3 regions of the Bradyrhizobium sp. USDA 3262 genome follow, and region 3 is predicted to be linked to each of the others. Evidence: riboswitches for the same ligand, from Rfam matches in the RefSeq annotation. Region 3 holds a riboswitch; each other region holds the start of a gene.

Region 1 (9,711 bases), 4.2 Mb from region 3:
GTTCTTCGGCGCCGCCGCGATGATGGTGATCACCAGCCCGCGGCTGTCCGGCTTCGTGCTGCTCGCGATTCCGATCATCGTGATTCCGCTGGTGGCGTTCGGCCGCTGGGTGCGACGGCTGTCGCGCACCGCCCAGGACACGCTGGCCGATGCCAGCGCCTATGCCTCGGAGCTGGTCAATGCGATCCGCACTGTGCAGGCCTATACCGGCGAGCGGCTCGCCAGGACGCGCTTTGCCGGCGAGGTCGAGCAGGCCTATCAAGCCGCGCGCAGCTCGACCAAGGCGCGCGCGGTGCTGACGCTGATCGTCATCTTCATCGTGTTCGCCAGCGTCGTCGTGATCCTCTGGGTCGGCTCGCACGACGTGCTGGTCGGAACCATCAGTCCGGGCCGGCTCGGCCAGTTCATTCTCTACACGGCGTTCGCCGCGAGCGGCCTCGGTCAGCTCAGCGAGGTCTGGGGCGAGGTCTCGGCCGCATCGGGCGCCGCCGAGCGGCTGTTCGAGATCCTGCGCGTCAGGCCGCAGATCGCGGCGCCCGCTTCGCCGCGCGCGCTGCCGCAGCCGGCACGCGGCGATGTCGGTTTCGACAATGTCAGCTTCGCCTATCCGACCCGGCCCAACGCGCTGGCGGTCGACGGCGTGTCGCTCTCGGTACGATCAGGTGAAAAGGTCGCGATCGTCGGCCCGTCCGGCGCCGGCAAGAGCACGCTGTTCCATCTGCTGCTGCGCTTTTACGATCCGAAGTCGGGCACGATCTCGCTCGACGGCGTGTCGATCCGTCAGGCCGATCCGGCCGAGGTGCGCGCGCGCATCGCGCTGGTGCCGCAGGATTCCGTGGTGTTCGCCGCAAGCGCCCGCGAGAACATCCGGTTCGGCCGGCCCGATGCCACCGACGCCGAGGTCGAGCGCGCCGCCGATCTCGCCCATGCCACCGAGTTCCTGCGCCGCCTGCCCGAAGGCTTCGACGCCCAGCTCGGCGAGCGCGGCGTGACGCTGTCCGGCGGCCAGCGCCAGCGCATCGCGATCGCGCGCGCGATCCTGCGCGATGCGCCGCTGCTGCTGCTCGACGAGGCGACCTCGGCGCTCGACGCCGAGAGCGAGACGCTGGTGCAGACCGCGCTGGAGGAATTGATGCGCCACCGCACCACGCTGGTGATCGCGCATCGGTTGGCGACCGTCTTGTCCTGCGACCGCATCCTGGTGATGGACCAGGGCAGGATCGTCGAGCAGGGCACCCACGCCGAGCTGGTCGCCGCGGGCGGCCTCTACGCCCGGCTGGCGCGGCTGCAGTTCGAGGGGATTTGAGCGAATTGGGCCTCGGCGCGCTTCGCCTATGCGATTCCTATGCGATCGGGCGCGCGCGCCCCTCGAAAACCTATTCCCACGCAAGGATAGTCGCGCCGCGCCTGACCTCCCTCGACAGCCGAAGGAGGTCGGGCGCGCGGGGTGTTCGACTGATGCGCGAGAATGCGACCGAACCGGAGAGCAAGCTGCTTTGTGCCTGGCAGCTTGCCGTGCTGCGCTTCGCAGTGACGCTTGACGACGACGATCGGATGCACGCGCTCGGTGTGGCCGGCGAGGTCGACCGGCTGGGCGGCGCGGCCGATGACGCCTTCCACTTCTTCCGCAGGACGACCGCGGAGCTGTGCGCGGCGATCTCCGGTCAAAGCGCGGATCAGGATTCCGTCATCCGGCGATTCCTGGCGCAGATCGACAATGTCAGGCTCAAGCGCGCGGTCGAGGCGGCGATCGCCAAGGACCGCTCGCCGCCAAAACTCGTGGCGAGCCGCGTGAAGCCCGGCCCCGATCTCTGGCGCGGGCTGGCGCCGCGGCGTGCAAACGGAACGTAGGAAGGGCCTCACTCTGCAATCGCCATCACGGCGCGGCGGATATTCCGTCACAGCATGTCGCCACAACCCTGGCCGGCTTGCTGCGATCAGTGCGATGCGCTTCTCTGTGCTCGACAAGAGACCGGTCGGTTTCGGAATGCGGGGAGTGGCGAGATGGGTGGCTTGGTGATCAGCGGCGGCCGGGTGGTGGATCCGGCCAGCGGGATGGACGCGATCGGCGATGTGGCTGTGGTCGACGGCAAGATCGCCGCGGTCGGCAGCGGCCTCGGCGGCGCCGAGCGGCGGATCGACGCGACCGGGCTCGTGGTGGCGCCGGGTTTCATCGACCTGCACGCGCATGGCCAGACCATTCCGGCCGACCGCATGCAGGCGTTCGACGGGGTGACGACCTCGCTCGACCTCGAGGCCGGCGTGCTGCCGGTCGCGTCCTGGTACAAGCGCCAGGCCGAGAAGGGCAGGGTGCTGAACTACGGCGCCGCCGCCAACTGGGCCTTCGCGCGCATCGGTGCGATGACCGGTTCGAATTCGGAAAGCTCGCTGGAATCGTTTGGCGCCGCGATGCGCGATCGCCGCTGGATCGAAAACGTCGCGACCGAAGGCGAGGTCGGCGGCATCCTCGACCGCCTCGCCATCGGCCTGAACGAGGGCGGTATCGGCATCGGCATTCTCAACGCCTATGCGCCGGGCGCCGGCGTGCAGGAATTGACCGCGGTGTGCCAGCTCGCGGCCACGCATGCGGTGCCGACCTTCACCCACGTCGCCTATATGTCGCGGATCGATCCCGAGAGCGCGGCGGAAGCCTATATCCGCCTGATCGGGTATGCCGGCGCCACCGGCGCGCATATGCACATCTGTCATTTCAACTCGTCGAGCAAGACGGATATCGAACGCTGTGTTGCGCTGATCGCGAAAGCGCAGGCGCAGGGGCTGCCGATCACGGTGGAGGCCTATCCCTACGGCACCGGCTCGACCGTGCTGGCGGCGACCTTCTTCAGCGATCCGAAATTCGAGGAGCGCAACGGCCTCGGTTATGATTCGGTGCAGCGCGTGACCGACGGTCACCGTTTCGGCAGCCGCGAGGAACTGCTGGCGGCACAGGCCGAAGAGCCCTCGACCTTGGTGCTGTGGCACGTGCTCGACATCGAGAACAATGCGCATCATCGCGATCTGCTCGACATGGCGGTGCTGTATCCGGGCGGCGCGATCGCCTCCGACGCGATGCCGTGGACGCTGTCGGACGGCCGCCCCTACACTGGCGACGCCTGGCCGCTGCCCGACGATGCCACCTCGCATCCGCGCTCGGCGGGCTGTTTCACCCGCTTCATCCGCGAATGGGTGCGCGAGCGCAAGAAAGTGTCGCTGCTCGAGGGTATCCGCAAATGCGCGCTGATCCCGGCCGAGATCCTGTCGGCGAGCACGCCGGCGATGCGGGCCAAGGGCAGGCTGCAGGTCGGCGCCGACGCCGATGTCGTGGTGTTCGACTTCGAGACGCTGAGCGACCGCGCGACCTTCTCCGCGATGAATCGTCCGGCGGAGGGCGTGCGGCATCTCGTGGTCAGCGGCCAGCCACTGATCAGCGATGGGGTGCTCGATGTCGCGGCGCGTCCCGGCCGGCCGGTGCGCCGGCCCGTCGCTGGGGGCTGAGGTGGCGGTCCCGATCCTGCTGGTCGCGGGCTTCCTCGGGGCGGGCAAGACCACGGTCGTCAACCATCTGCTGGCGCATGCGCAAGGGCGGCGCATCGCCGCCGTGGTCAACGATTTCGGTGCGATCAATATCGACGCGGAGCTGATCGCGGGCGCCAGCGACGGCGTGGTCAACCTGAGCAACGGCTGCATCTGCTGCACGCTGGAGGGCGACCTGCTGCGCACGCTCGCCACGCTGCTGCGGCGTGATCCGCGTCCCGAATTCATCGTGATCGAGACCAGCGGGATCGCCGATCCCGCCGACATCGTGCGCAACCTGATGGATCCCGTGATCTGGAAGGAGGCGCCGCTCGAGACCGTGCTGTGCGTGGTCGACGCGACGCAGCCTGCGGCGATGCTGAACGACGCGCTGCTGCGCTCGCAGGTGCGGGCGGCGGACGTGGTGGCGCTGAGCAAGGTCGATCTGACTGACGCCGCCGCGTGCGCCGCGATCCGCGACGCCGTGCGCGCGGCGCGTCCGGCGGCCGTGCTGGTTGATGCCTTGCATGGCGAGGTGCCGGCCGCGCTGCTGTTTCCGGCGGATCTCGATCATCTGCCGGCGCCGCGCGAGACCGCGCCGCGACGGCCGGCGTCCGACCGCTTCGAGACGCTGAGCTGGACCTCGGAGCGGCCGGTGCTGCTGCCGCGCTTGCAGCAGGCGATCGGCAGACTGGCGCCGAAGCTGGCGCGGGCGAAGGGATTGTTCGAGACGGTGGAGCAGCCCGGGCGGCTGACGGTGTTTCAACTCGCCGGCGGCCGCGCGACCTTGGCTGCGGGCGGCGTGCCGTCGCCCGGCGTGCCGCGCACGCGCATCGTGTTCATCGCCGAGATGGGTGCTCTGTCGCGCGCGGAGATTGATGAGGTGATGCAGGGATGTGTCGAAGCCAAGTGATACGAACCTACGTTTCCCGTCATCCTGAGGTGCGAGCGAAGCGAGCCTCGAAGGGGGCACGGCCCCGCTGGTGGCCGTCGATCCTTCGAGACGCCGCTGCGCGGCTCCTCAGGATGACGGGATTAGAGGGAGCTCCGCGTCAGCCGCAGCAGACATCGCTGTGTCATCGCCGCAGCAGCATCCCGCAAAGGATGTGTGCGACAATCGCATCGAATTGACAGCCCTGCCGCCAGCACCTATCGTTTTTGCCGACGGTTCCCTTCGGGGATCAAAAGGGAATGCGGTGCGAGGGTAACCCCAATGCCGCAGCTGTCCCCGCAACTGTAAACGGCGAGCCTTTCGTCAATTTGCCACTGGGCTATCAGGCCCGGGAAGGCGTCGACAGGCGATGACCCGTGAGCCAGGAGACCTGCCGTCAGTCGTGGTCACACGCGAGCACATCGGGCGGGGGCGTCCTGGTGGGATCGGAGCACTGCCTTTTGGGCAATGCGCCAGTCCGCGTTCGCGGTGACGTGCCACGTTACCGCGAGTCGTTTCATGTCTCCGTCCTTTCCCGTTGCGCGCAAATGGCGCCTCGGTCTCGTCTGCTCCCTGTCATCGCTGCTGCTGCCGGCCGAAGCCTCGGCACAAACACCTCCACCAACCAGGCTCGATCCGATCGAGGTCGCGCCTTCCGCTGCGGCAAAGCCGAAGCTTGCGGCGCGCGGCCGTGACATGGCCGCCGCGGCGCGGCCACGGCCGAGGCTCGCGACGGCCGCACCAGCCGGCAACACGCCGCGTGCCGCGACGTCAGGCGCATCGGGGGCGGCATCGCCGACGCTCAATGCCACCACGCAGGGCGGCACCGGCAGCCGGCTCAATCTGACGCCGTTGCAGACGCCGGCCAGCGTCGAGATCATCACGGCGCAGACCATCGCTGAGCGCGGCCAGCATAATGTGGTCGATGCCGTCACCCAGGACGCGGCCGGCTTCATCGCAACGCCGGCGCCCGGCAATGGCGGGCTGTCGTTCAGCACCCGTGGCTTTGCCGGCAGCAACTCGGTGATGACGCTGTACGACGGCACGCGCTTCTATATCGGCTCCGGCACGCTGACGTTCCCCTACGACACCTGGTCGACGCAACGCATCGAGGTGCTGCGCGGTCCGGCCTCGGTGCTGTATGGCGAAGGCGCGATCGGCGGCGTCATCAACGTGATTCCGAAGAAACCCCTCAATACGCCCTATAACGAGGCCGAGGTTTCGCTCGACAGCAACATGACCCGGCGGCTCTCGGTGGACAGCACCGGTCCGATCAATCCCAATGTGTCGTACCGCGTCAACGCCACCGGCAACATGTCGGACGGCTGGGTCGATCGCGACAAGACCTCGAATGCGGTGGTCTCCGCCGCCGTGCGGGTGCAGGCGTCGGACAATCTCGCCTTCACGCTGTCGGAGGACTACGGCGACCGCAGCCCGTCACGTTATTTCGGCACGCCGCTGATCAACGGCTCGATCCAGGACGCGCTGCGCTTCAAGAACTACAACGCATTGGACAGCGCGATCCGCTATCAGGACAGCTGGACCCGGTTCAAGACCGAGTGGGACGTCGCCGACGGCATCAAGGTCAACAACACGCTGTATTATCTGACCAGCGAGCGGCACTGGCGCGACATCGAGAACTACACCTGGAATCCGAAGACCCAGCTGATCGATCGCACGAGCTATATCGAGATCTTCCACGACCAGAAGCAACTCGGCAACCGGATGGATACGACCTTCAGCGGTCACGTGTTCGGACTTGCGAACCAGTTCGTCGCCGGGTTCGACGTCAACCGGATCGACTTCACCCATACCAACAACTCGCCCTATGGCGGCGCGTCGTCGGTCAATCCTTACGCGTTCGATCCGGGATCGTTCTTCGCGACGACGACGGCGACCACGCCGGGCTTCAATGCGATCGTCAATCAATACGCGCTGTTCGCCGAGGATCGGCTCTCGCTGACCGATCAATTGTCGCTGGTCACCGGGGTCAGGTACGACCGCCCCGAGGTCGACCGCACCGACTACAAGACGCCGGCAAACAGTTTTGAGACGACGCTATCGGGGACCAGCTGGCGCGCCGGCCTCGTTTACGAGCCGATCAAGAACCTCGCGTTCTATGGTCAGTACGCGATCGGCGTCGATCCGGTCAGCAACCTGATCTCGCTGTCCGTCTCGCAGAAAACCTTCCAGCTTGCGACCGGCAAGCAGACCGAGATCGGGGTCAAGCAGTCGTTCTGGGGCGGCCGCGGCGAGTGGACGCTGGCCGCTTACGAGATCGTCAAGACCGGGCTCACGATTCCCGATCCCGGCAATCCCACCGGCGGCCTGGCATTGCAGATCGGCCAGCAATCATCGCGCGGGGTCGAAGGATCGATCGGGCTCGCGCTAAGCGACGGCTGGCGGGTCGACGCCAATCTTGCGCTGTTGCGCGCCAGATACGACAACAACAGCCAGGTGGTCGGCGGCAAGATCGTCAGCTTCAACGGCAATGTCCCGGTCAACGTGCCGCAGCAGGTCTCGAACGTCTGGCTGACGTGGGATTTCGCGCCCAACTGGTCGGTCTATGGCGGCGTGCAGATCGTCGGAGCGATGTACTCCGATCTCGCCAACACCCAGCTGCGGCCGGGCTACAATGTGGTCAATGGCGGCATCAGATGGAAGCCGGATGACCGCACCACGGTCGCGTTCCGCCTCTACAATTTGTTCGACAAGGCTTACGCGGTGACCTCGAACGGCACCGGTCAGTGGCTGCTCGGCATGCCGCGCACCGCCGAATTGTCCGTCAACGTGAAGTTCTGACCATGCGCAACGCTCTGATCCGGCGCGGGCGGCGGTGGCTCTATATCGTCCATCGCTGGATCGGCATTGCGACGTGTCTCCTGTTCGCGATGTGGTTCATCTCCGGCCTTGTCATGATGTACGTGGCCTTTCCGCGCCTTACCGAAAGCGAGCGCCTCGCCGCGCTTCCTGTCATTCCCTGGAACAAGGTGCGGGTCACGCCTGATCGCGCGATGGCGATCGCGGGCGTCGAGCGTTATCCGCGTGACTTGCGGCTTTCGATGATGGACGACACGCCCGTCTATCGGGTGATCGGCTGGAAGGGAGGGACGATCACCATTTCGGCGGTCGACGGCAGCGAGATCGACCGCATCACGCCGGACCAGGCGCTGGCCATCGCCGCACATCATCCGCATGCCGTGCAACCCCAATTGCTCGACACCGTGACGCGCGACCAATGGTCGGTGACGGCGCGCTTCGATCCGTTGCGGCCGCTCTATCTGATCGGCCTCGGCGACGCCGATGGCACAGAGCTCTATGTCTCCTCGCGCAGCGGCGAGATCGCGCTCGACACCACGCGTCCCGAGCGCATCTGGAACTGGCTTGGTTCGATCCCGCACTGGATCTATCCGACCGTGTTGCGCAAGGACGGCCCGCTGTGGCGGGATGTGGTGCTGTGGATCTCGGGGGTCTGTCTTGTCGTCGCGGTCACCGGCTTCTGGATCGGCATTTTGCGCCTGCGGCTGACGCGCCGCTACGCGAACGGCGCCGTCTCGCCCTATCGCGGCTGGATGGCCTGGCATCACATCGCCGGCCTGATCGGCGGCATCTGCGTCTTGACCTGGATGTTCAGCGGCTGGCTGTCGCTCAATCCCGGTGGCGCGTTCTCCGCTCGCGGCGTCACCCGCGAGATCGCGGTCGGCTATAGCGGCCACGACACGCCCGACATTGTCGCCGGCTTCCAGTCGTCGCCATCGATGCCGGCGGTGGAGGCGCGTTTCGTCTGGATCGGCGGACACGGGTTGATGTTGCTCGACGACGGTAACGGCGGCCGCAGCATCGCCGATCCTGTGACCGGTGCGCAGATGACCCTCTCGCGCGACGAGATCATCGCTGCCGCCCGACACGCAATGCCCGGCGCTGCGATGACATCAGCGCGGCAGCTCGATGAACCCGACGCCTACTGGTACACGCTGCACCAGGCGCGCGAGCTTCCCGTATTGCGGATCGGCTTCGACGATCCCGCCCACACCTGGCTGCACATCTCCCCCGTCACCGGCGAGATCCTCGACCGCAGCGACGACAGCCGCCGGTCCTACCGCTGGCTGTTCAACGCGCTGCACAGCCTCGATGTCCCGCTGCTGCTGCGCATCTCGCCGGCGCGCGACGTCGTGGTGTGGTTGCTATCGGCGGCTGGCACGATTATCTCGATCAGCGGGATCGTGATCGGCTGGCGCCGGTTGCGGCGGCGGAAGGTACGAGGCAGGCGCGTGTCGGCGAGCCTCGTGCGCACGCCCTCGTAAGCCGCGATTACTTGACGGTCAGGTGCACGTCCGGCGCCGGCCGATCGGGGGCCCATTCCAGTGCGAACCGCTGTCCGGCAATGATCTCATAGGTCGAGAGCTTGGACGCGACCGCATCGCGGAACCGGAGATAGGCATCGCGCTGCCGCCCGTTCGAGCGGGCCGCGGCCAGATTGAGCCATTTGTAGGCCAGCACGAAATCTGTCGGAACGCCGTGACCCTTGTCGTAGATCAGGCCGAGCTGGGCTTGCGCGAACGGGTCGCCCTGCACGGCGCCGCGATAGTAGCAGTCGGCGGCGGCTGCGTAGGCCTGCGGCACGCCGAAGCCGTGCTCGTACAAGAAGCCGAGCATGCCGAGGGCGCGCGCATTGCCGCGCTCGGCGGCCGGCGCGAGCTCCCGAGCCGCCCGGACATAGTCGCCGCGATGGAAGGCGGCCGATCCGCGCGCGACGCTGTCGGCGCTCGCGACAGAGGCGGTCATCGCCCAAATCACGATCGCAAGCGAAGCCGAGAGGCCCGTCCGTTGTGCGAGAACGCGGCGCATCCTGCTGCCCGGCTCAGTGATAGCTGGTGGTGATCGGTGCATTGGTCGATGTCGTGGCGATGCTGCCGCGCAATTTCGATCGAAGCTCCTCGGCCACGGTCTGGGCGTCGGAACCGTTGCGGATGATCTGCGGGCGGATGAAGATGATCAGCTCGGTACGCTGGGTGCCGTTGCTCTGATGCCCGAAGGCGTCGCCGAGGCCGGGGATCTGGTCGAGCACCGGAAGCGCATTGCGGGCGCCGCTCTGCTGCTCGCTGATCAGGCCGGCCAGCAGCACGGTCTGACCGTTGGCGACCGAGATCTGGCTCTTGACCCGCCGTTCCGACACCGTCGGCGTCAGGTTAACGGTGCTGCTTTGGGGAACATTGCTGATCTCCTGCTCGACGTCGAGCCGCACGGTGCCGTTCACGCTGACGCGG
Region 2 (9,711 bases), 2.7 Mb from region 3:
GTGCACGCAACAGCGTGGTCTTGCCGGCGCCGTTCGGCCCGACCAGCGCGACCAGATGGCCCGATGGCAACGACAGCGAGACATCGTGCAGCACCTTGCGGCTGCCGAGCGAGGCATTGAGCGCGGCGGCGGAGAGCAGCGTCATGCCACACCTCCGCCGAGCGCGCGGCGTTCGCGCATGATGAGGTAAAGGAAGAACGGCACGCCGATGATCGAGGTCAGCACGCCGACCTTGATGTCCGATGTCGAGGGGATGATACGTACCGCGATATCGGCGGCGAGCAGCAGCGCCGAACCGGTGAGCGCGCTCGGCACCAAGAGCCGCGCCGGATCGTGACCGATCAGCGGACGCATCAGATGCGGCGCGACGAGGCCGATGAAGCCGATCGTGCCGGTGACCGCGACCGCGCCGCCGACGCCGAGCGCCACGCCCGTGATGACGAGTAGCCGCAACCGTCCGACATCGACGCCGAGGCTCTGCGCCGCCTCCTCGCCAAGCGTCAGCGCGCGGAAGGCGCTCGCCTGGCTGAGCAGGATGGCGGCGCCCGCGACGATGAAGGGCAGTGCCAGCGCCACGTGCTGGAAGCTGCGGTCCTCCAGCGAGCCGAGCAGCCAGAACGCGATCTCCAGCACCACGAAGGGATTGCTCGAGAGGTTCATCACCAACGCGGTCGCAGCACCCGCAAAGCTCGAGATCGCGAGCCCGGCCAGGATCAGGATCAAGAGCCCGGCATTGCGGCCAGCGATCGCAAGCAGCGCGAACACCGAGCCGAAGGCGGCGATGATCGCCACCACCGGCAGCGCATAGGAGCGCACATCGGCGAGGCCCAGCGCGATCACCAGCACCGCGCCGAAGGCCGCCGATTGCGGCGCGCCGAACAGCGACGGTGAGGCCAGCGGATTGCGCAGCAGCCCTTGCAGCGCCGCGCCTGACAGCCCGAGAATACCGCCGATCGCGAATGCCAGGATGGTGCGCGGCAGGCGGATCTCGCGCACGATCACCTGCGCCACATCGCTGCCGCCGCCGAACAGCGCCTCGATCACCGCAAGCGGCGATAGCCGCACCGGCCCGATGCCGAGCGAGATCACCAGCAGCAGGACCACGAGCGCGAGCAGCGCCGCGGTGGCGCCCCACCGGCGCCGCGCCGCGACCTCGGCCGCCAAGGCAAAATCCTGCACGCTCATCGGATCCATGCTCTTACAGCGATCGCCGTGGCAGACAAGCGACACTCGACAAAAACCGTGGCCGCCCGGCCGCCGCCCGACTTCCGCCGGATTGACTTTGCTGCCCGGCCGAACCCTAGATGAACATGACGGTTCTTTCATGAGATGAAAAGGGAATGCGGTGCGGGGAAACTTCCCCAACGCCGCGGCTGCCCCCGCAACTGTATGCGGTGAATCCTTCGTCACAGGCCACTGGGAATCTCGGTCCTGGGAAGGCGACGAAGGGTAACGACCCGCGAGCCAGGAGACCTGCCGTCAGCCGTGGTCACACGCGAGGATGCCGGTCGGGGAGTACAGGCATGAGCTTCACCTGATGCCGTGAGCACGATGGTGAGACTGGTTCGCGGTGACGTGCCACTGACGTTGCCGAGGCCTCGCTTATGTTCCCCTTCCCTTTCCATCGGCGGCACCGCGTGCATCTGCTTGCGTCGACGATGATCGCACCTGCAATCCTTGGCTCCGCCGCGCGGGCGCAGCAGGCACCCGCTCCCGATCAGTTGCCGGCGATCGAAGTCACCAAGCCGGGCGACCAGAACGTCACGCGCGCCAGGCCGGCCGCAGACGAAGCGCCGGTGCCGCGCCGCCCGGCGCCGGGCACCACGCAGAGTAATAATACGGGCAGCGGCAGCGGATCGGGCACGACAGCGACCGGCGTGGCCACCGGAACGGGTGGCACCGGTGGCGGCCGCCAGTTCGCCGGCATTGTCGGCTCCTCCTCGGCCGTGATCACCGCCGACGACATCGCGCATTCGCCGGTGCAGTCGCTACCGGAGATTCTTGCGCAGGTGCCGGGCGTGCAGTTGCAAACGCCCTATGGCGGACCGAACGGCGCCAAGACGTCGGTCGACCTGCGCGGCTTCGGCGCATTCGCGACCGACAATACCCTCTTCCTGCTCAACGGCCGCCGCCTCAACGACGTCGACAAGGCCGGCTTCGACCTCACCACGATCCCGCTCGATTCCATCGAGCGCATCGAGGTCACGCGCGGCAACAGCGGCGCGGTGCTCTACGGCGACAACGCGGTGGGCGGCGTGGTCAACATCATCACCAAGACCGGTGTCGGCAGCCCGCCGACGACGATGCGGGCCGAGGGCGGATACGGCTCGTTCAACACCCGCATGGCCACGGTCTCCGCGGCGCTCAATTCCGGACCGTGGTCCACCTCGTTCTACGGCAACGGCATCAAGTCCGACGGCTACCGCGTCAACAATGCGCTCGACCAGCGCAACGCCGTCGGCAACATCAACTACACCACGCCTGATCTCACCGCCTTCCTCACCGTCACCGGCAGCGACCAGAAGCTCGGCCTGCCCGGCGGACGGCTGGTCGATCCGTCGATCGGCGTCAACGAGTTGCTCACCGATCGCCGCGGCGCCGCGACGCCCTTCGACTATGCCAACCAGCAAACCGCCAGCGTCACCGCCGGCTTCACCAAGACGCTGATCAACGGCGTCGACCTGATCGTCGACGGCGGCTGGCGGCAGCGCGAGACGCAGAGCGGCTTCTTCGGCAAGGTGCCGACCATCAGCTTCGCTTCGACCTACAATGACGCCGCGCTGCAGACCTGGTCGCTCACGCCGCGGCTCAGCGTCAAGAATGTGATGCTGGGGATGCCGTCGACGATCCTGACCGGCATCGACTATTACGATTCGACCTTCCGCGAGGCGCGCGGCGCCTATCAGGGCGTCGACCCGTTCCACATCTACAATATCGAGCAGCAGTCCGTGGCCGGCTACTGGCAGCACACGATCGGCGTGCTGCCGACGACCGACTTCTCCTACGGCGCGCGTGTGCAAAACACCAGCGTCTCGGCGCGCGATCGCTACGACCCGAACGCGCCGTTCGCGTTCGACGCGCAGGCGGCACCGCTCGACAGCAACGAGACGCAATACGCGCTGCATGTCGGCGTCGAGCATCGCCTGACCGACACTTTCTCGGTGTTCGGCCGCGCGGCACGCGCATTCCGCACGCCTGATGTCGACGAACGCGTCGCGTCGGGTCCGTCATTCGACCCGCTGACCTTCGCCCCGATCCCGCAGACCTTCCAGCTCAAGACCCAGACCTCGCAGGATGTCGAGGGCGGCTTTCGCGTCAGGACCAACCGCTTCCAGGTCCAGACCAGTGTCTATCTGATGGATCTCGAGAACGAGATCCATTTCAACCCGGTGCTGTTCTTCAACACCAACCTCGACCCCACCCGCCGCTATGGCTCGGAGACCAGCGCGGCGCTCAAGGTCAGCGACAGCGTCACCCTGCGCGCCGGCATGGCGATCACCCGCGCGGTGTTCCGCGAAGGCATCTGGGCCGGCAACGACGTGCCGCTGGTGTCGCGCTACACCGGCAATCTCGGCGTCACCTGGAATATCTGGCAGAACTATCTGGTGTTCGACGCCACGGTGCGGGCCTGGAGCGCGCGCATCATGGACAACGACCAGGCCAACACCCAGAGCCGGATTCCCGGCAACGCCACCGCCGACATCAAGCTGAGCGGGCAGTATGACCGCTTCTTCTGGTCGCTGAGCGTGAACAACCTGTTCAACGCGCTCTATTACGACTACGCCATCGCGAGCACGTTCACGGAGGGCCGCTTCTCGGCCTATCCGCTGCCCGGCCGCACCTACATGGTGAAGGCCGGCGCGACGTTCTGAGCTGTCCAGCACGGCGGGGTGTGCGCCCGCCGCGTCGTCTCATCACGTTACAAGCGTCCGCAAACTGGAGTAGAATTCCGGCAGCTGATTTGACCCGTGCAGGGGAAACGCATGGCCAAGGCCGGAAAGACGAGCAAGGACGGCGCCAAGACCAAAGACAAGATCGACGACAAGTCGAAGAAGCCTCCGCCGCCCGCAGCGCTGCAGGACGATGACTATTACGAGGACGGCGACATCGCCACGCCGAAGCTCGACCGCTACGGCAATGATGACGAGCCATTGTGAGGCGCGGCAGATGTCCATCCAAATGTCCCGGGCGCAGTTGCGCGCCGGGTCGCGGGCGGCGGCCTCGTAGCTTGCGAGCTACCGAGCCCGGTTCATCGTCGCCAAGCAGACATTAGGTCGCAGCGGGGTCATGGGCTGGCCCCCCTTCCGGATTGGTTGCCGTGCTAGGCTCCGCATGGACGCTGGGTCCTTGCCCGGGGGGCGGTGCCATGAGGTTTGCGAAGGCGGTGCTCACGGTCTTCTGCATGATCGCGTCGACGTGCGAACCGTCCAATGCGCAACAAGCCCCCAGGAAAGTAGGAATCCTTCTCAACGGCAGCCCGTCGCCGCTCTTCGACTCCATCAAGAAAAACCTTCTGAGCGACTTCGCCGACCGCGGCTATCTCGAAGGCCCCGACATCGTCATCGAACCGCGATTTGCCGAGTCGAAGCTCGAGCGCCTTCCGGGCCTCGCCTCGGAGCTGGTCGGTGCGAACGTGGATGTCATCCTTGCACTCGGCGGCCCGGCGTCGGTGGCGTCGCAGAAGGCGACGTCGACGATTCCGGTGATCTTTGCAATCGTGACCGACCCGGTTGCATTGAAGCTTGTCGCCTCGATGGAAAAACCGGGAGGCAACATCACGGGCCTCACCAACCTCGATCCGCAGCAGGCCAGCAAGCAATTCAAAATTCTGAAGGAGGCATTGCCCGGAATCACGCGCGTTGCGATTCTCAGCGATCAAACGATCCCCGGCGCCGATGAACGCGGGCTCGCTCCGATTGACCGTGCCAACGAGGCCGCAGCCAAGGCCTTGGGGTTGGAGCCGCAAATCGTGAAGGTCAAGAGTGCGGACGATCTGGAGGCCGCAATTGCCGGGATGGCAAAGGAACGCGCGGAGGCGCTGCTGGTCCTGGAAGTGCCGGTGCCCTTCAGCAATCGAAAGCAAGTTGGTGAACTGGCCCTGAAGAACCGCTTGCCGGCGATGTTTCCCGGCGGCCAGGCGGACGCGGGCGGGGTGATCACCTATGGCGCCAACGTCGCCGATACATGGCGCGAGTTTGCGACGTTCGCCGACAAGATTTTCAAGGGCGCGAAGCCGGGCGACCTGCCGGTCGGCGTCGTCACCAGGCGAGAGCTGATATTCAATCTCCAGGCGGCCCGGGCCGTGGGCGTCGAGATCCCACCCGAGCTATTGAAGCGTGCAGACAAGGTCGTGCAGTGAATTCGCGGTGAAGGATACTATCGGAAATCGCCATTTTCGATCGCCTTGATGCTGCCGCGATCGAGCAGATGCGCGCCAAAACCGCCGCGCGCGAGCGATGAGGCGATCTGCGGTGATGCCAGCAGCAACGCCGTGGTCATCGCGAGCGGCACGGCACTGAGCCAGTCGAGCCGCACCGGCGTCAGCTCTTCACTGCTTCCCCGGTAGTGCCCTTCGCCCGCGGCGATGCGGCCGCATTCCCGGATCAGGTCACGCCGCGTACCATCGCGCGACGCACTGCCGAGCAGCGCCTGCATCGCCAGATGCGTCCGCACCCCGGCGCGGCCCTCGGGCAGCGGCGCCGGGGTCTCGCCGCGCGAGACGCGCAGCAGCAAATCGACCAGATCGACGCCCGACTGAAAGGCGTTCATCGGCTCGACCAGCCGGGGGTTGCAGTCGATCAACAGCGGCGTTGCGCTGTCGAGCGGCATGATGACGTCGACCGAGAGCGCACCGTGCCAACGAAGATGCGCGCCGATGGTCTCGAGGCCGGCGCGGATCGCCGGCCTGCTCACGCTCTCCTTGATCGCCTCGCCGCCGCCGACACCGGCCGCAATCTGGCGGTAGGCATGGAAGCCGACAAGCGTGCCGTGGCAGAACACCGACTGCGCCTTCTCGACCGTGCCGGTGATCAGATCCTGCGCCAGCACCTCGCCGGCAAAATCGTCCGCGGACTCGAGGTCGTAGAGCGCTCTATTGAGATCACCAGCGTCGCGCACGAACCAGACGCCGCGGCTGGCGGTGCCGACCGACGTCTTGACCACGGATGGAAACCGCACCGCCTCGCGCAGCTCCTCGGCCGAGTTCACGATCCGGGTCGTCGGCTGCGGCAGGCCGAGCCGGTCGAGCAGACGGCTGAAGCCGGCCTTGCTGTGCACGGCGCGATAGCTGGCGAAATCCGGCAGCGCGAGGCCGGTACGTGATGCCAGCCCCGCCGCGGCGCGGGCGAACAGAAATCCCTGTTCATGCGTCGGCAGCAGCACATCGAAATGCCGCGAGGCCAACAGGCGCTCGACGAAGCGCAGGAAGCCGGCTGGATCCGACCGCAGCGGCGGACAGTGGTGGTATTTGCGGACGAAGCGGGAGTAGCGCGCCAGGCACCAGCGCGAGGGGTCGCAAACCTCGACGTGATGGCCGGCCAGTCCGAGGATCGTGATCGCCTCGCGGCCGGAGGTGCTGGAGCCCTCCGACACCAGCACGCGGAGCTGCTTTTTGGGGTCGATCATGGCCGATCATCGCCGTGCCGCCGCGCTTTGTCGCCGCATTTAATGCCGCATGTGTCGATCCGGCACGCCCGCGCCGGGGGCAGCCATGCGCCCGCGTTCATGGACAATTAGCGGCCAATCTCTATTTTCGGCGGGCCCTGCCGGGCATTTTGTTTGACGCGTTTTCTTCACGCGAACCGGTACTAACTTCGCTTGAAAACGCTATGGAACTGGGGTTTTCGACGACATGGTCGACGTTCTGGCCGCACCGCAGCAAGCGAAGGCCGACAGCGCGCTGCGCACGCTGACGGGGATTTCGGTCGCCCATTGGGTCAGCCATTTCCATATCTTCGTGCTGCCGATGTTGTTCCCGTTCCTGAAGCAGCAGCTCGGCGTCGGCTATGTCGAGCTCGGCCTCGCGCTGACGGTGTTCGCGGTGGTCTCCGGGCTGACCCAGGCGCCGATCGGTTACCTCGCCGACCACATCGGGGCGCGCAAGATCCTTTTGATCGGACTGACCATCGGCGGTTGCGCGCTGATCGGGCTCGGCCTGCATCTCAGCTATACGTCGCTGATCGTCTGCGCGGTGCTGCTCGGCCTTGCCAACAGCGTCTATCATCCGGCTGACTATGCAATCCTCTCGGCTCATATGGACGAGGCGCGGATGGGCCGCGCATTCTCGATCCATACCTTTGCCGGCTTCCTCGGCGGCGCGGTGGCGCCCGCGATCATGGCGGCGCTGGTTGCCTCGATCGGCGGCCTCGGCGCGCTGATCGTCGCCGGCGCGGTCGGTCCGCTGGTGGCGCTGTTCCTGATCGTGCTCGGGATTCCCGATGCCGGCGCCAACAAGAACAAGGCAAAGGACGATGCGGCACCGAAGGCGAGCGTGATCACGCCGGCGCTGATGGTGCTGACGGCCTTCTTCACGCTGCTCAGCCTGTCGACCTCGGGCATCAACAATTTCGGCGTGGTCGCGTTGATGGGCGGTTACGGCGCGTCGTTCTCGACGGCCAATATTGCGCTGACCGCATTCCTCGGCGCCAGCGCCGCCGGCGTGCTCGCCGGCGGCTATCTCGCCGACTGGACCCACCGCCACAGCCAGGTTGCCGCGGCCTGCTTCGCGGTCAATGCCGCCCTCGTGCTGCTGATTGCGCTGCTCAACCTGCCGTCCGTGGCGCTCACGCTGGCGATGGGGCTCGCCGGATTCCTCGGCGGCGTGATCGCGCCGTCCCGCGACATGATGGTGCGCAACGCGGCGCCCCCCGGCGCCGCCGGCCGCGCCTTCGGCATCGTCTCCACCGGCTTCAACTTCGGCGGCATCGTGAGCCCGCTGCTGTTCGGCTGGATCATGGACCAGCACATGCCGCACTGGGTGTTCGGCGCCTCCGTGGTGTTCATGGTGCTGACCGTGCTGCTTGCTCTGGTCACCGAGCGCAAGCCGCAGGCTTCGGCGTATCAGGCCGAGACCGCCAGCCCGCGCGCCTGAGAGGCTTTCACCGCCGTCATTGCGAGGAGCGATAGCGACGAAGCAATCCATCTCTCGTGCTGCTGAGCTATGGATTGCTTCGCTCCGCTCGCAATGACGTGGATAGAGTTTGCGCGACGTGAATTCATTCCGACCGTCGCGACAGCACCTGCTTCAGGAGCGGCTCGATCCGCGACAGCTCATCGAGATGGACAGCCGACAATTCGGCGAGATGATCGGCCGCAAGGCCGGTTAATTTCAGCAGCACCCGCCGCTGGTCGGCGGGATCAAGCACGCGCTCGACCAGCCCGGCCTCGGACAGCCGGTCGACCAGTTCGACCGTGGTGTGGTGACGAAGCCGCAGCCGTTCGGCCAGATCGCCGACCGCAACCGGGCCACCGCCCGGATAGCCCCTGATCGCCAGCAAGGCCTGATGCTGCCGCGGCGTCAGGCCCGCGGCCTTCGCGGCATCCTGGCTGAACTCCAGAAAACGGCGGATCAGATAGCGAAATTGCGACAGCGTTTCGTAATCGCCCTGGCTGGGAACCCGTTTTTGGTCCTGCCTCGGCGATTTCGACGGTCCTTTCAACGCTGCCATTCGATGTCTCCCGCTTGTAATTATATCGCAATGCGATATGACGCCGCGTCCACTTCACCCGAGCCTTACGCCACCAATGAGCGTCATTTCCACCAAATCGAGCGCCTCCGCCAAGACCAGTGCCAAGATCGGCGACAAGGCCAGCCACCTCCTGAGCGACTTCACGACCGATCCCCGCGTCGTGGTGATCTCGGCGATCGCCGTGTTCGTCTCCGCCGCCGGCGTGCTGGCCGGTGCGGGACTGCTGCAGCTGATCAAGCTTGCCACCAACATCGCCTATTTCGGCCAGTTCAGCTTCGCCGACCTGAAATTGCAGGATTCGCCGCTCGGGCTCTGGACCGTGCTGGTGCCGGTCGCGGGCTCGCTGATCATCGGGCTGATGGCGCGCTTCGGCAGCGAGAAGATCCGCGGGCACGGCATTCCGGAAGCCATCGAAGCCATCCTGCTCGGCCGTTCCCGGCTCGACCCCAAGGTGGCGATCCTGAAGCCCTTGTCGTCAGCGGTGTCGATCGGCACCGGCGGTCCGTTCGGCGCGGAGGGCCCGATCATCATGACCGGCGGGGCGATCGGCTCGCTGATCGCGCAGATGCTTCCGGTCAGCGACAACGAGCGCAAGACCCTGCTGGTGGCGGGCGCCGCCGCCGGCATGACCACCGTGTTCGGAACGCCGATCGCCGCGATCATGCTCGCGGTCGAACTGTTGCTGTTCGAATGGACGCCGCGCAGCTTCATTCCCGTCACCGTCGCCGCCGTGGTGGCGGCGGTCGGGCGCACCTTCCTGCACATGCCCGCGCCGCTATTCCCGTTCACCGGCGGCGTCGACATCTCGGTGCTGCAGCTCGGCGCCTGGATGCTGATCGGAATCCTCTCCGGGCTGCTGTCGGGCGTGCTCACCCAGCTGGTCTATGGCTGCGAGGACATCTTTCTCAAGCTGCCGATCCACTGGATGTGGTGGCCGCTGATCGGCGGCCTGGTCGTCGGCCTCGGCGGGCTGATCGAGCCGCAGGCGCTCGGCGTCGGCTATGACAACCTCGCGTCGATGCTG
Region 3 (9,711 bases):
GCTGTCGGCAGCGAGGCTGATATCGCCGCGCTTGCCGCGATGGCGGGCCCATGGCCGGTTTCGGGCGCCGCGATTGCGATCGGACGGCGCGCGTTGCTCGATCGCGACTGGGCAGAGGCGACAGCCGCGCGGCTCGCGGACGACTGCGTCAGGCTCGACGCGGCGGCGCGATCGCAGAGCTGGACGCTGCGCGGTGGTACGCCGCTGTTCCGGCTTTATGAGGTCGGCGATGCGCTGGCCGCGCAGGAGAAGCTTGCGCGTGCACAGATCTGGTCGCGGGTCTTCCGGCAAAAGCCGGGATGGTTGCGGCTCGGCTTGCCGGGCAGCGAGGCCGAATGGTCGCGCCTTTCCGCTGTGTTGTCGCGCTGATTGCGACGGCGCTGCGCTCCCTCTCCCCGTTCTTACGGGGAGAGGGCTGGGGTGAGGGGCCGCATCCGCATATTCGGCGACAGCTGCGGTTGCGGAGACTCCCCCTCACCCGGAACGCATCTAGCGATGCGTTCCGACCTCTCCCCGCACGCGGGGCGAGGTGAAAAGGAATCATCACGCGCTAACGCGCCAGCGCGAGCAGGCCTTCGACATCGAGATGGGTCTCGATGTGCTCGGCAAGCGCATCGAGCGCGCTCTCGACCCTGGCGCCGTAGGGCTGATCCGCCGCCGCGATGTCGAGTTGGGCGAGGAAAGCCCTGCGAAATTCGTCCGAGGCGAACAGGCCGTGCAGATAGCTGCCGTGAACGCGCCCATCGCTGGAAACGGCACCTTCGGCGGCGCCGTCGAGCGATGCGAAGGGCCGGCTGCGATCCGGGCCGTCGGTTCGTCCTATGTGGATTTCGTAGGCGGTGATCGGTTGATGGGTCGCCGCATGCACTGCGCTGACGCGCGTCAGCGTCTTCTGTTCGGTCATCGTGGTCGTGACATCGAGCAGCCCGAGCCCGCGCGTTTCACCGGCAGGCCCCTCGATCCCGTCGGGATCGGCGACGGTGTGTCCGAGCATCTGGTAGCCGCCGCACAGGCCGAGGACATGGCCGCCGCGGCGATGATGCGCCAGGAGATCGATGTCCCAGCCCTGCGCGCGCAGGAAGGCGAGGTCGCCGCGGGTCGATTTCGAGCCGGGCAGGATGACGAGCTTTGCATCACCCGGGATGGCTTCGCCCGGACGTACCATCACGAGATCGACGCCGGGCTCGAGCTTCAGGGGATCGAGGTCGTCGAAATTGGCGATCCGCGACAACGCAAGGAACGCGATCTTGCACTGACCGGGCTTGCGCGCCTCGCCGAGCCCGAGCGCATCTTCCGCCGGAAGCTCGCCGGCGCGGACGAACCAGGGCAGCACGCCAAAGCCGCGCCACGCCGTGCGCTCTTCGATCAGCCGGTAGCCGTCGTCGAACAATGTCGGATCGCCGCGGAATTTGTTGATGACAAAGCCCCGGATCATCGCGGCATCGTCAGGGTCGATCACCGTCTTGATGCCGACAAGCTGCGCGATCACGCCGCCGCGGTCGATGTCGCCGACCAGCACCACCGGTATGTCAGCCCGGCGCGCAAAGCCCATATTGGCGATGTCGGCCTTGCGTAAGTTGACCTCGGCGGGGCTGCCGGCGCCCTCGACCAGCACCAGATCGGCGCGCGCCTTCAGGCGTGCAAAACTCTCCAGCACCGCGCCCATCAGCGACGGCTTCATGCCGGCATATTCGCGCGCGCGTGCGGTGGCGATCCGTTTGCCGTGCACGATGATCTGGGCGCCGACATCGGTCTCGGGCTTGAGCAGCACGGGGTTCATGTCGGTGTGCGGCTCGACGCCGGCGGCGAGCGCCTGCAACGCCTGCGCACGTCCGATCTCGCCGCCGTCGACGGTCACGGCGGCGTTGTTCGACATGTTCTGCGGCTTGAACGGCAGCACGCGCAGGCCGCGCCGTCTGGCCGCGCGTGCGAGGCCAGCGACGATGAGCGATTTGCCCACGTCCGAGCCGGCTCCCTGGATCATCAATGCGCGCGCCATGGTGCTGTCTGTCAGAACTCGACGCCCGGCTGGGCCTTGATGCCGGAGCGGAACGGATGCTTCACCAGCGTCATCTCGGTGACGAGGTCGGCAATCTCGATCAATTCCTCCTTGGCATTGCGCCCGGTGAGCACGACATGGGTCATCGGCGGCTTCGACGTGGTCAGGAAGTCGACGACGTCGGCGATCGCGAGGTAATCGTAGCGTAGCGCGATGTTGATCTCGTCGAGCACGACCATGCGCAGGCTCGGGTCTGCGATCAGCTGCTTGGCCTTTTCCCAGCCGGCTTGCGCTGCCGCGATGTCGCGGGCGCGATCCTGCGTCTCCCAGGTAAAGCCTTCGCCCATGGCGTGGAATTGACAGAGATCGCCGAAATGCCCGGTGAGCAGGCGGCGCTCGCCGGTATCCCAGGCGCCCTTGATGAACTGCACCACGGCGCAGGGAAAGCCGTGCGCCACACAGCGCACGATCATGCCGAACGCGGAGGACGATTTTCCTTTGCCGGCGCCGGTATGAACGATGATCAGGCCCTTTTTGCCGCTCTTGGTCGCCATGATGCGGTCGCGGGCGGCCTTCTTTTTCGCCATCTTGTCCGCATGGCGCGCATCTAGCGAAGAATCGGTGCCGACGGCGCCGTCCGCAGCGTCGTTTCCATCTGAAGTCATCACGTTCCTTCGGCTTGACAAGTGCGAGGCTTGGACGAATGGTGGGCCCGCGTTGGTTCCTGTCCTACGACAGGCGAAGAGGGAATGCGATAGGGCGATGACCGCAAGGTTCGCCCGAAGCGCAGCCGCCCCCGCGACCGTGACCGGAGAGATGCCCAAGCCACTGATTCCATACGGAGTCGGGAAGGTGGGCATCGAAGGGTAAAACCTGCTCCGCAAGCCGGGAGACCTGCCAACGCAGCATGTTGTGAAACCGGCGGACGGGGTGTTCCGCGACGGGGAACGAACCTGTCCAAAATCGGTTCGTGTGCCTCATCGCTTCCCGCTGTCAATCCAGGAAGGGCGATGAGCGTTACACTTCATGTCTGCATCACTTGCCGCGCCGGCCAGACGCCGGCGGAAGGTGAGCTCGCGCCCGGTGCGCGCCTGCATGCCGCGCTCGTCGAGGCCGGCGTGCCCGATGACGTCAATCTGGTTCCCGTTGCATGCCTGTCGGCCTGCAGCCAGGGTTGCTCGGTCGCGCTCAGCGCGCCGGGGCGATGGTCCTATGTCTACGGCCGACTGTCCGCTGACAATGCCGCGGATGTGATCGCCGGTGCGTCGGCCTATGCGGCGGCGCCTGACGGCATCGTGCCGTGGCGCAGCCGTCCGGAAATCTTCCGCAAGCAATCGCTCGCCCGCATTCCACCTCTTCCCGTCGTGCCGGAGGCCGCAGAATGACCACGCTCGCCAAAATTCCGGTCACCGTCGTGACCGGCTTTCTCGGCTCCGGCAAGACGACGCTGATCCAGCATCTGATCCGCAATGCCAACGGCAAGAAGCTCGCGGTGCTGGTCAACGAATTCGGCAGCGAAGGCGTCGACGGCGACATCCTGAAGTCGTGCGCCGACGCCAATTGTCCGGCCGAGAACATCGTCGAGCTCGCCAATGGCTGCATCTGCTGCACGGTCGCCGACGATTTCATCCCGGCGATGGAGCAGTTGCTGGCGCGGAACGTGAAGCCCGATCACATCGTGATCGAAACCTCCGGGCTCGCGCTGCCGAAGCCGCTGCTGAAAGCGTTCGACTGGCCGGAGATTCGCTCGCGGATCACGGTCGACGGCGTGATCGCGCTCGCCGACGCCGAGGCTGTCGCCGCCGGCCGTTTCGCGCCTGATCCGGCCGCGGTGGATGCGCAGCGCGCGGCCGATGAGAATCTCGACCACGAGACGCCGCTGTCGGAAGTGTTCGAGGACCAGATCGCCTGTGCCGATCTCGTGCTGCTGACCAAGGCGGATCTCGCCGGGGCGGAGGGGATCAAGGCAGCAAAAGAGGTGATCGCGGCCGAGATGCCGCGCGAGGTGCCGATGCTGCCCGTCGTCGACGGCACGATCGACGTGCGCGTGATCCTCGGGCTCGAGGCGGCGGCGGAAAACGATCTCGCGTCGCGGCCGTCGCATCACGATGGCGAGGAGGAACACGAGCACGACGATTTCAATTCCGTCGTGATCGATCTTCCGGAGGTTTCGGATGTCGACGCGCTGATCGCCTCGATCAAGGGACTGGCGCGCGAGCAGAACGTGCTGCGCGCCAAGGGCTACATCGCGGTCGAAGGCAAGCCGATGCGGCTGCTGGTGCAATCGGTCGGCGAGCGGGTGCGGCATCAGTTCGACATGCCCTGGGGCGCACGGGTGCGGCAGTCGAAGCTCGTCGTGATCGGCGAACATGCCGACATCGACGAAGCCGCGATCAGGGCACGGCTTGGTGTCTGATGCACGTCGTCTTCCGCGAGAGCCGCGGCCTTGAGGAGACCGCGACGCCAAGGGACCTCGGCCAGGATCCGGCCGATCTCGTGGTGTTGTCGTTTTCCGACAGCGATCTTGCTGCCTTCGCGGCCGGCTGGCGGCGCGGCCGCGCTGCGTTGCCGTCGCTGCGGCTCGGCAATCTCGCGGAGCTGCGCCATCCGCTGTCGGTGGATACCTATATCGAGCGGACGCTCTCGCACGCCCGCGGCATTCTGGTGCGGCTGATCGGCGGCGAGCCCTATTGGTCGTACGGGCTGGCCGCGGTGCATCGGCTGGCGAAGGAGCGCGGCATCGCCCTGGTGGTGCTGCCGGCCGATGGCCGCGACGATCTGCGGCTGGATGAATTCTCGACCTTGCCGGTCTCGACGCTGCGCCGTCTCAAGGTGCTGTGCGACAAGGGCGGCCCGGTTGCCGCGCAGGCCGTGATCGCGCAACTGGCGCTGGCGTCCGGACTCTATGCCGGGCCTGTGGTCGGCGAGATCGATCTTCCCGAGATCGGCGTCTACGATCCCCGGCGCGGTGCCATCGCGGCGTTGCCGGCACCGGACGGCCGGGCGCGCGTGCTGGTGACGTTTTATCGTTCTTATCTCGCGGCCGGTGACACGGCGCCGGTCGATGCACTGATCGATGCATTGCGTGAGAGGGGCTTTGATGCTCATGGCGTGTTCGTCACTTCGCTGAAAGCGGCGGGCGTGTCCGATTGGCTGCGCGTTCAGTTTGCGCAATGCGCTCCAGCGGCCATCGTCAATGCGACCGCGTTCTCCGCGGCCGGCGACGACGGCACGACGCCGTTCGACGCTGCATCGTGCCCGGTGTTCCAGGTCGCTTTGTCGACCGCGCGGCGCGAGGATTGGGCCGGATCGCTGCGCGGTCTGTCGCCTGGCGATCTCGCGATGCATGTGGTGCTGCCGGAGGTCGACGGCCGCCTGTTCACAGGCGTCGTGAGCTTCAAATCGCCTGGTGAGCGCGATCCCGAGCTGCAATTCGCGCATCTTGCGCATCGGCCGGATGCCGAGCGCGTCGCTGCAATTGCCGCGCGCGTGGCCGCCTGGCATCGGCTTGCCGGCAAGCCGGCACAAGAGAAGCGGCTTGCGCTGGTGCTCTCGAACTATCCGGGCCGTCCGCATCAGATCGCGCATGCCGTCGGCCTCGATGCGCTGGCCTCGGTCGAGGCGTTGCTGGCTGATCTCGCGGCCGCGGGATTTGACCTTGAGCCGGTGGAGTCGCTGGTCGACATTCTTTTGCGCAGGAATTTGACGTGGAACGTCGCCGACTATCGCGCGGCGCTTTCCGGACTTCCGCAGCAACTGGAGGACGATCTCATCCGCGCATGGGGCGCGCCGGAGGATGATCCCGATTGCCGCGACGGCGCATTTCATTTCGCGGCCATCGAGTGCGGCAAGTCGATCGTCGCCCTTCAGCCGGAGCGCGGTGAGGTGGGTAAGCGCGACGCCGACTATCACGATCTGGCGCGCACGCCGCGCCATGCCTATGTCGCGTTCTATCTGTGGCTCAGGCAGCAGGCCATCGATGCCGTCGTCCACATCGGCGCGCATGGAACGCTGGAATGGCTGCCGGGCAAATCCGTTGCGCTGTCGTCCGTGTGCTGGCCGGAGGCGCTGATCGGCGATCTGCCTGTTGTCTATCCCTTCATCGTCAACGATCCCGGCGAGGCCGCGCAGGCGAAGCGCCGGATCGGTGCCGTGACGATCGGCCATCTGCCGCCGCCGCTCGCGAAGGCCGAGGTGCCGGAAGGCCTGCGCAGTCTCGAGCGCTTGCTCGATGAGTATTCGACCGCCGATGGTCTCGATCCGGCGCGGCGGCAGCGCCTGATCGCCGCGATCCGCGACGAAGCGCGCATCGCCGGGCTGGAAGACGATCTCGGTCTCGCCGCGTCGGTCTCCGCGGCCGAGGCCATTCCGCAGATCGATCGTTTCGTCTGCGACCTCAAGGAAAGCCAGTTTGGCGACGGCCTGCATATATTCGGGCAGGGCGCGTGCGGTGAAGCGGAGAGGGCGGCGCTGCGCGCTGCGCTCGCGGGACGGCGCGTGGCGCCGGGGCCGTCGGGCTCGCCCTATCGCGGACGCCGCGACGTGCTGCCGACCGGACGCAATCTGTTTGCGGTCGATCCACGCGCGGTGCCAACGCCGTCGGCGCATGCGCAGGGCGTGAAGCTCGCCGAAGAGCTGCTGCGCCGTCATTTGCAGGATCACGGCGACTGGCCGAAAGGACTCGTGGTCGACCTCTGGGGCTCCTCGACGATGCGCACCGCCGGCGAGGATTTTGCGATGGCCCTGCACCTCGCGGGCATCGCGCCGCGCTGGGATCATGGATCGGGGCGGGTGTCGGGCTACGACATCATCGCGCCGGCGGAGCTCGGCCGGCCGCGCATCGACGTCACGTTGCGCGTGTCGGGGTTGTTCCGCGACGTCTTCTCGGGGCTGGCCCAGTTGTTCGAAGCCGCGGCGGAGGCGTTGTCCGAACGCGGCGATGAGGCGGACGAGAATCCTTACCGGCAGCGCATCTCGCGCGTGTTCGGTCCTCGCCCCGGATATTATGGCGTTGGCATTGCGTCGATGCCGGATGTCTTCACCGAGGAGGCACGCGAGGCGGCCGGCGAAGCCTGGCTGTCGGCATCGTCGTGGGCTCTCGCATCCGACGGCGAGATGCGGCCCGATCGCGCCGGCATCGAGGCGCGGCTCGCGGCTGCGGACAGTTTTGTTCACACCCAGGATCTGCCGGAGACCGATCTGCTGCTGGCGGCGGACTATGCCGCGCACGAGGCGGGCATCGCGGCGGCGGCCCGGCGCCTTGGCACAAAAGTTCCGTCGCTCTATCACCTCGATGCAACGCGGCCGGATCGGCCGCATGCCCGCGCGTTGACCGAGGAAATCTCGCGGGTGGTGCGGGCGCGCGCGGCCAACCCTGCCTGGATCGCGGGCATGATGCGCCATGGCTTCCGTGGTGCCGCCGAGATATCAGCGACGCTGGAGCACATGGCTGCGTTCGCCCATCTCGCCGGCGCGGTGCCGGCGCATCTGTTCGATCTCTACTACGATGCAACGCTCGGCAATGACCAGGTTCGCGGCTTCATGGCGCGCGAGAATCCGGCGGCGCTGGCGGCGATCGAAACCTGCTTCACGCGATTGCATGAGGCGTCGCTGTGGCAAACGCGGCGCAATTCGATTGCGGCTGCGCTGCAGGAGGCCTCATGAGCGCGGTTGCGGTCAAGGGTTGGTGTCCCGGCGCGCTGCGGCCGATGCTATCGGGCGATGGCCTCGTGGTGCGCATTCGCCCGCGCGGCGGACGGCTGGACGCGGCGCAGGCAGCGGGAATCGCCGAGCTGGCGGCGCGATACGGCAACGGTCTGATCGACCTGACCAGTCGCGCCAATCTCCAGATTCGCGGCGTCGGCGATGAAGATTATCCGTCCCTGGTCGATGGGTTCGCTGAGCTCGGGTTGCTGGACACCGACTCGAATACCGAGGCGCAGCGCAACATTCTGGTGACGCCGTTCTGGACCGCCGCCGACGAGACGCGCTCGCTTGCGACCGAGCTTGAGCAGGTGCTTGCCAGTGCCCCGCTCGATCTTCCGACCAAGTTCGGCTTCGCAATCGATGATGGCAACGCGCGGGTGCTGGCCGGTGCGTCCGCGGATATCAGGATCGAGCGCGATCGCAACGGTGGACTGCTGGTACGTGCCGACGGCGCACAGCGCGGGCTTTCGGTCGCGCAGAGCGAGGCTGTGCAGGTGGCGCTGGCGCTGGCCGAATGGTTCGTCGCCTCCGGCGGAACCAGGGGTGAGAAACGGCGGATGGCGGCTCATCTGGCCGGCGGTGCGAGCGTTCCCGAGACACTTCGCGGCGATGCCGAGCCCGTGGCCCGATCGGCGGCCCCTGCGCCTGGTCTCTTTCCGGTGGGCGCGATGGTTGGCGTCGCCTTCGGGCAGATGCCGCACCAGACGCTCAGCGATCTTGCCGGGAGTGCACCAGCACTTCGCATGACGCCGTGGCGGATGGTGCTGGTGGAGGGGATGCGCGAGATGCCCCGTGGGGCGGACCTCGTGACTGATGCCGGTGATCCCAGGCTGCGCGTGGTCGCCTGCAGTGGCGCACCGCGCTGCGGCGAGGCGCATGCCGATACGCGCGTGCTGGCGTCGGCGCTCGCGCGGCATATCCCACCCGATGCGCGGCTTCACGTCTCCGGCTGCGCCAAGGGCTGTGCCCATTCCGGTTCTGCGGATGTCACCCTTGTTGCGACAAACGACGGCTTTGACCTGATCCGCCGCGGCACGACGCGGGATGCGCCGGTCATCCGGGGGCTGACCAGTTCGTACCTCGTCGCAAATCCCTCCGTGCTGACGGGAGGCCATTGATGCCGCACGTCTACGAAACCGACGGCGCGACGATCTATCGCCAGTCCTTTGCCACCATCCGCTCCGAGGCCGACCTTGCCCGCTTCACACCAGACGAAGAGCCGGTGGTCGTGCGCATGATCCATGCCGCCGGCATGGTGGGTCTGGAAGCGCATGTGCGCTTCACATCAGGCATGGCTGCGTGCGCGCGAGCCGCCTTGCAGGAGGGCGCGCCGATCCTCTGCGACGCGCGCATGGTGTCGGAAGGAATTACGCGCGCGCGGCTGCCGGCCGGCAATGCGGTCATCTGCACGCTGGGCGATGTCAAGGTTCCCGCGCTTGCGCAATCGATGCGCAACACGCGCTCCGCGGCGGCGCTCGAGCTGTGGCGGCCGCATCTGGGCGGCGCCATCGTTGCGATCGGCAACGCGCCGACGGCGCTGTTCCATCTGCTCAACATGCTGGAAGATCCCGATTGCCCACGGCCGGCGGCGATCATCGGCTGTCCGGTCGGCTTTGTCGGCGCGGCGGAATCCAAGGCGGCATTGATGGCTGAGCCCCCGGTGCCAGCGCTGACGGTCGAGGGACGGCTCGGTGGTTCGGCGATCACGGTTGCCGCCGTCAATGCGCTGGCGAGCCGGAGCGAATAGCGATGGGACGCATCATCTGCTGCGGCCTCGGCCCAGGCGATCCGGACCTGATGAGCGTGCGCGCCGACCGCATGGTGCGTGCCGCGAAGCATGTCGCCTATTTCCGCAAGAAGGGCCAGCCGGGGCAGGCGCGCCGCATTGTCGAAGGCTTGCTCGCCGCTGACGTCAGCGAATATCCGATGGAGTATCCGGTCACAACCGAAATCGCGTTCGACAGTCCGGACTACGCGCGGCTGCTGGCCGACTTCTATGACGAATG

Evidence for each region. Region 3 has a riboswitch for cobalamin ahead of ACVWYP_RS20180 (DUF1636 family protein). Riboswitches for the same ligand answer to the same signal wherever they lie in the genome.
Region 1: it holds a riboswitch for cobalamin, as region 3 does, so the genes downstream of both, ACVWYP_RS00865 (TonB-dependent receptor) here and ACVWYP_RS20180 (DUF1636 family protein) in region 3, are expected to answer to the same signal.
Region 2: it holds a riboswitch for cobalamin, as region 3 does, so the genes downstream of both, ACVWYP_RS07845 (TonB-dependent receptor) here and ACVWYP_RS20180 (DUF1636 family protein) in region 3, are expected to answer to the same signal.

What each region holds. Positions count from the first base shown of each region.
Region 1 is NZ_JBSSCT010000001.1:177,453-187,163, reverse strand. It holds gene ACVWYP_RS00885 (ABC transporter ATP-binding protein/permease) at 1-1,306, shown strand, start outside; gene ACVWYP_RS00880 (hypothetical protein) at 1,459-1,851, shown strand; gene ACVWYP_RS00875 (amidohydrolase family protein) at 2,005-3,495, shown strand; gene ACVWYP_RS00870 (CobW family GTP-binding protein) at 3,443-4,426, shown strand; cobalamin riboswitch at 4,662-4,857, shown strand; gene ACVWYP_RS00865 (TonB-dependent receptor) at 4,964-7,246, shown strand; gene ACVWYP_RS00860 (PepSY domain-containing protein) at 7,249-8,748, shown strand; gene ACVWYP_RS00855 (tetratricopeptide repeat protein) at 8,756-9,229, opposite strand; gene gspD (type II secretion system secretin GspD) at 9,306-9,711, opposite strand, start outside.
Region 2 is NZ_JBSSCT010000001.1:1,703,343-1,713,053, reverse strand. It holds gene ACVWYP_RS07855 (ABC transporter ATP-binding protein) at 1-145, opposite strand, end outside; gene ACVWYP_RS07850 (FecCD family ABC transporter permease) at 142-1,185, opposite strand; cobalamin riboswitch at 1,298-1,495, shown strand; gene ACVWYP_RS07845 (TonB-dependent receptor) at 1,659-3,872, shown strand; gene ACVWYP_RS07840 (hypothetical protein) at 3,984-4,157, shown strand; gene ACVWYP_RS07835 (ABC transporter substrate-binding protein) at 4,367-5,359, shown strand; gene ACVWYP_RS07830 (ATP-grasp domain-containing protein) at 5,377-6,624, opposite strand; gene ACVWYP_RS07825 (MFS transporter) at 6,851-8,089, shown strand; gene ACVWYP_RS07820 (MarR family winged helix-turn-helix transcriptional regulator) at 8,214-8,666, opposite strand; gene ACVWYP_RS07815 (chloride channel protein) at 8,743-9,711, shown strand, end outside.
Region 3 is NZ_JBSSCT010000001.1:4,418,374-4,428,084, forward strand. It holds gene cobD (threonine-phosphate decarboxylase CobD) at 1-369, shown strand, start outside; gene ACVWYP_RS20170 (cobyric acid synthase) at 551-1,999, opposite strand; gene cobO (cob(I)yrinic acid a,c-diamide adenosyltransferase) at 2,011-2,664, opposite strand; cobalamin riboswitch at 2,701-2,915, shown strand; gene ACVWYP_RS20180 (DUF1636 family protein) at 3,010-3,384, shown strand; gene cobW (cobalamin biosynthesis protein CobW) at 3,381-4,415, shown strand; gene cobN (cobaltochelatase subunit CobN) at 4,415-7,663, shown strand; gene cobG (precorrin-3B synthase) at 7,660-8,823, shown strand; gene ACVWYP_RS20200 (precorrin-8X methylmutase) at 8,823-9,452, shown strand; gene ACVWYP_RS20205 (precorrin-2 C(20)-methyltransferase) at 9,455-9,711, shown strand, end outside.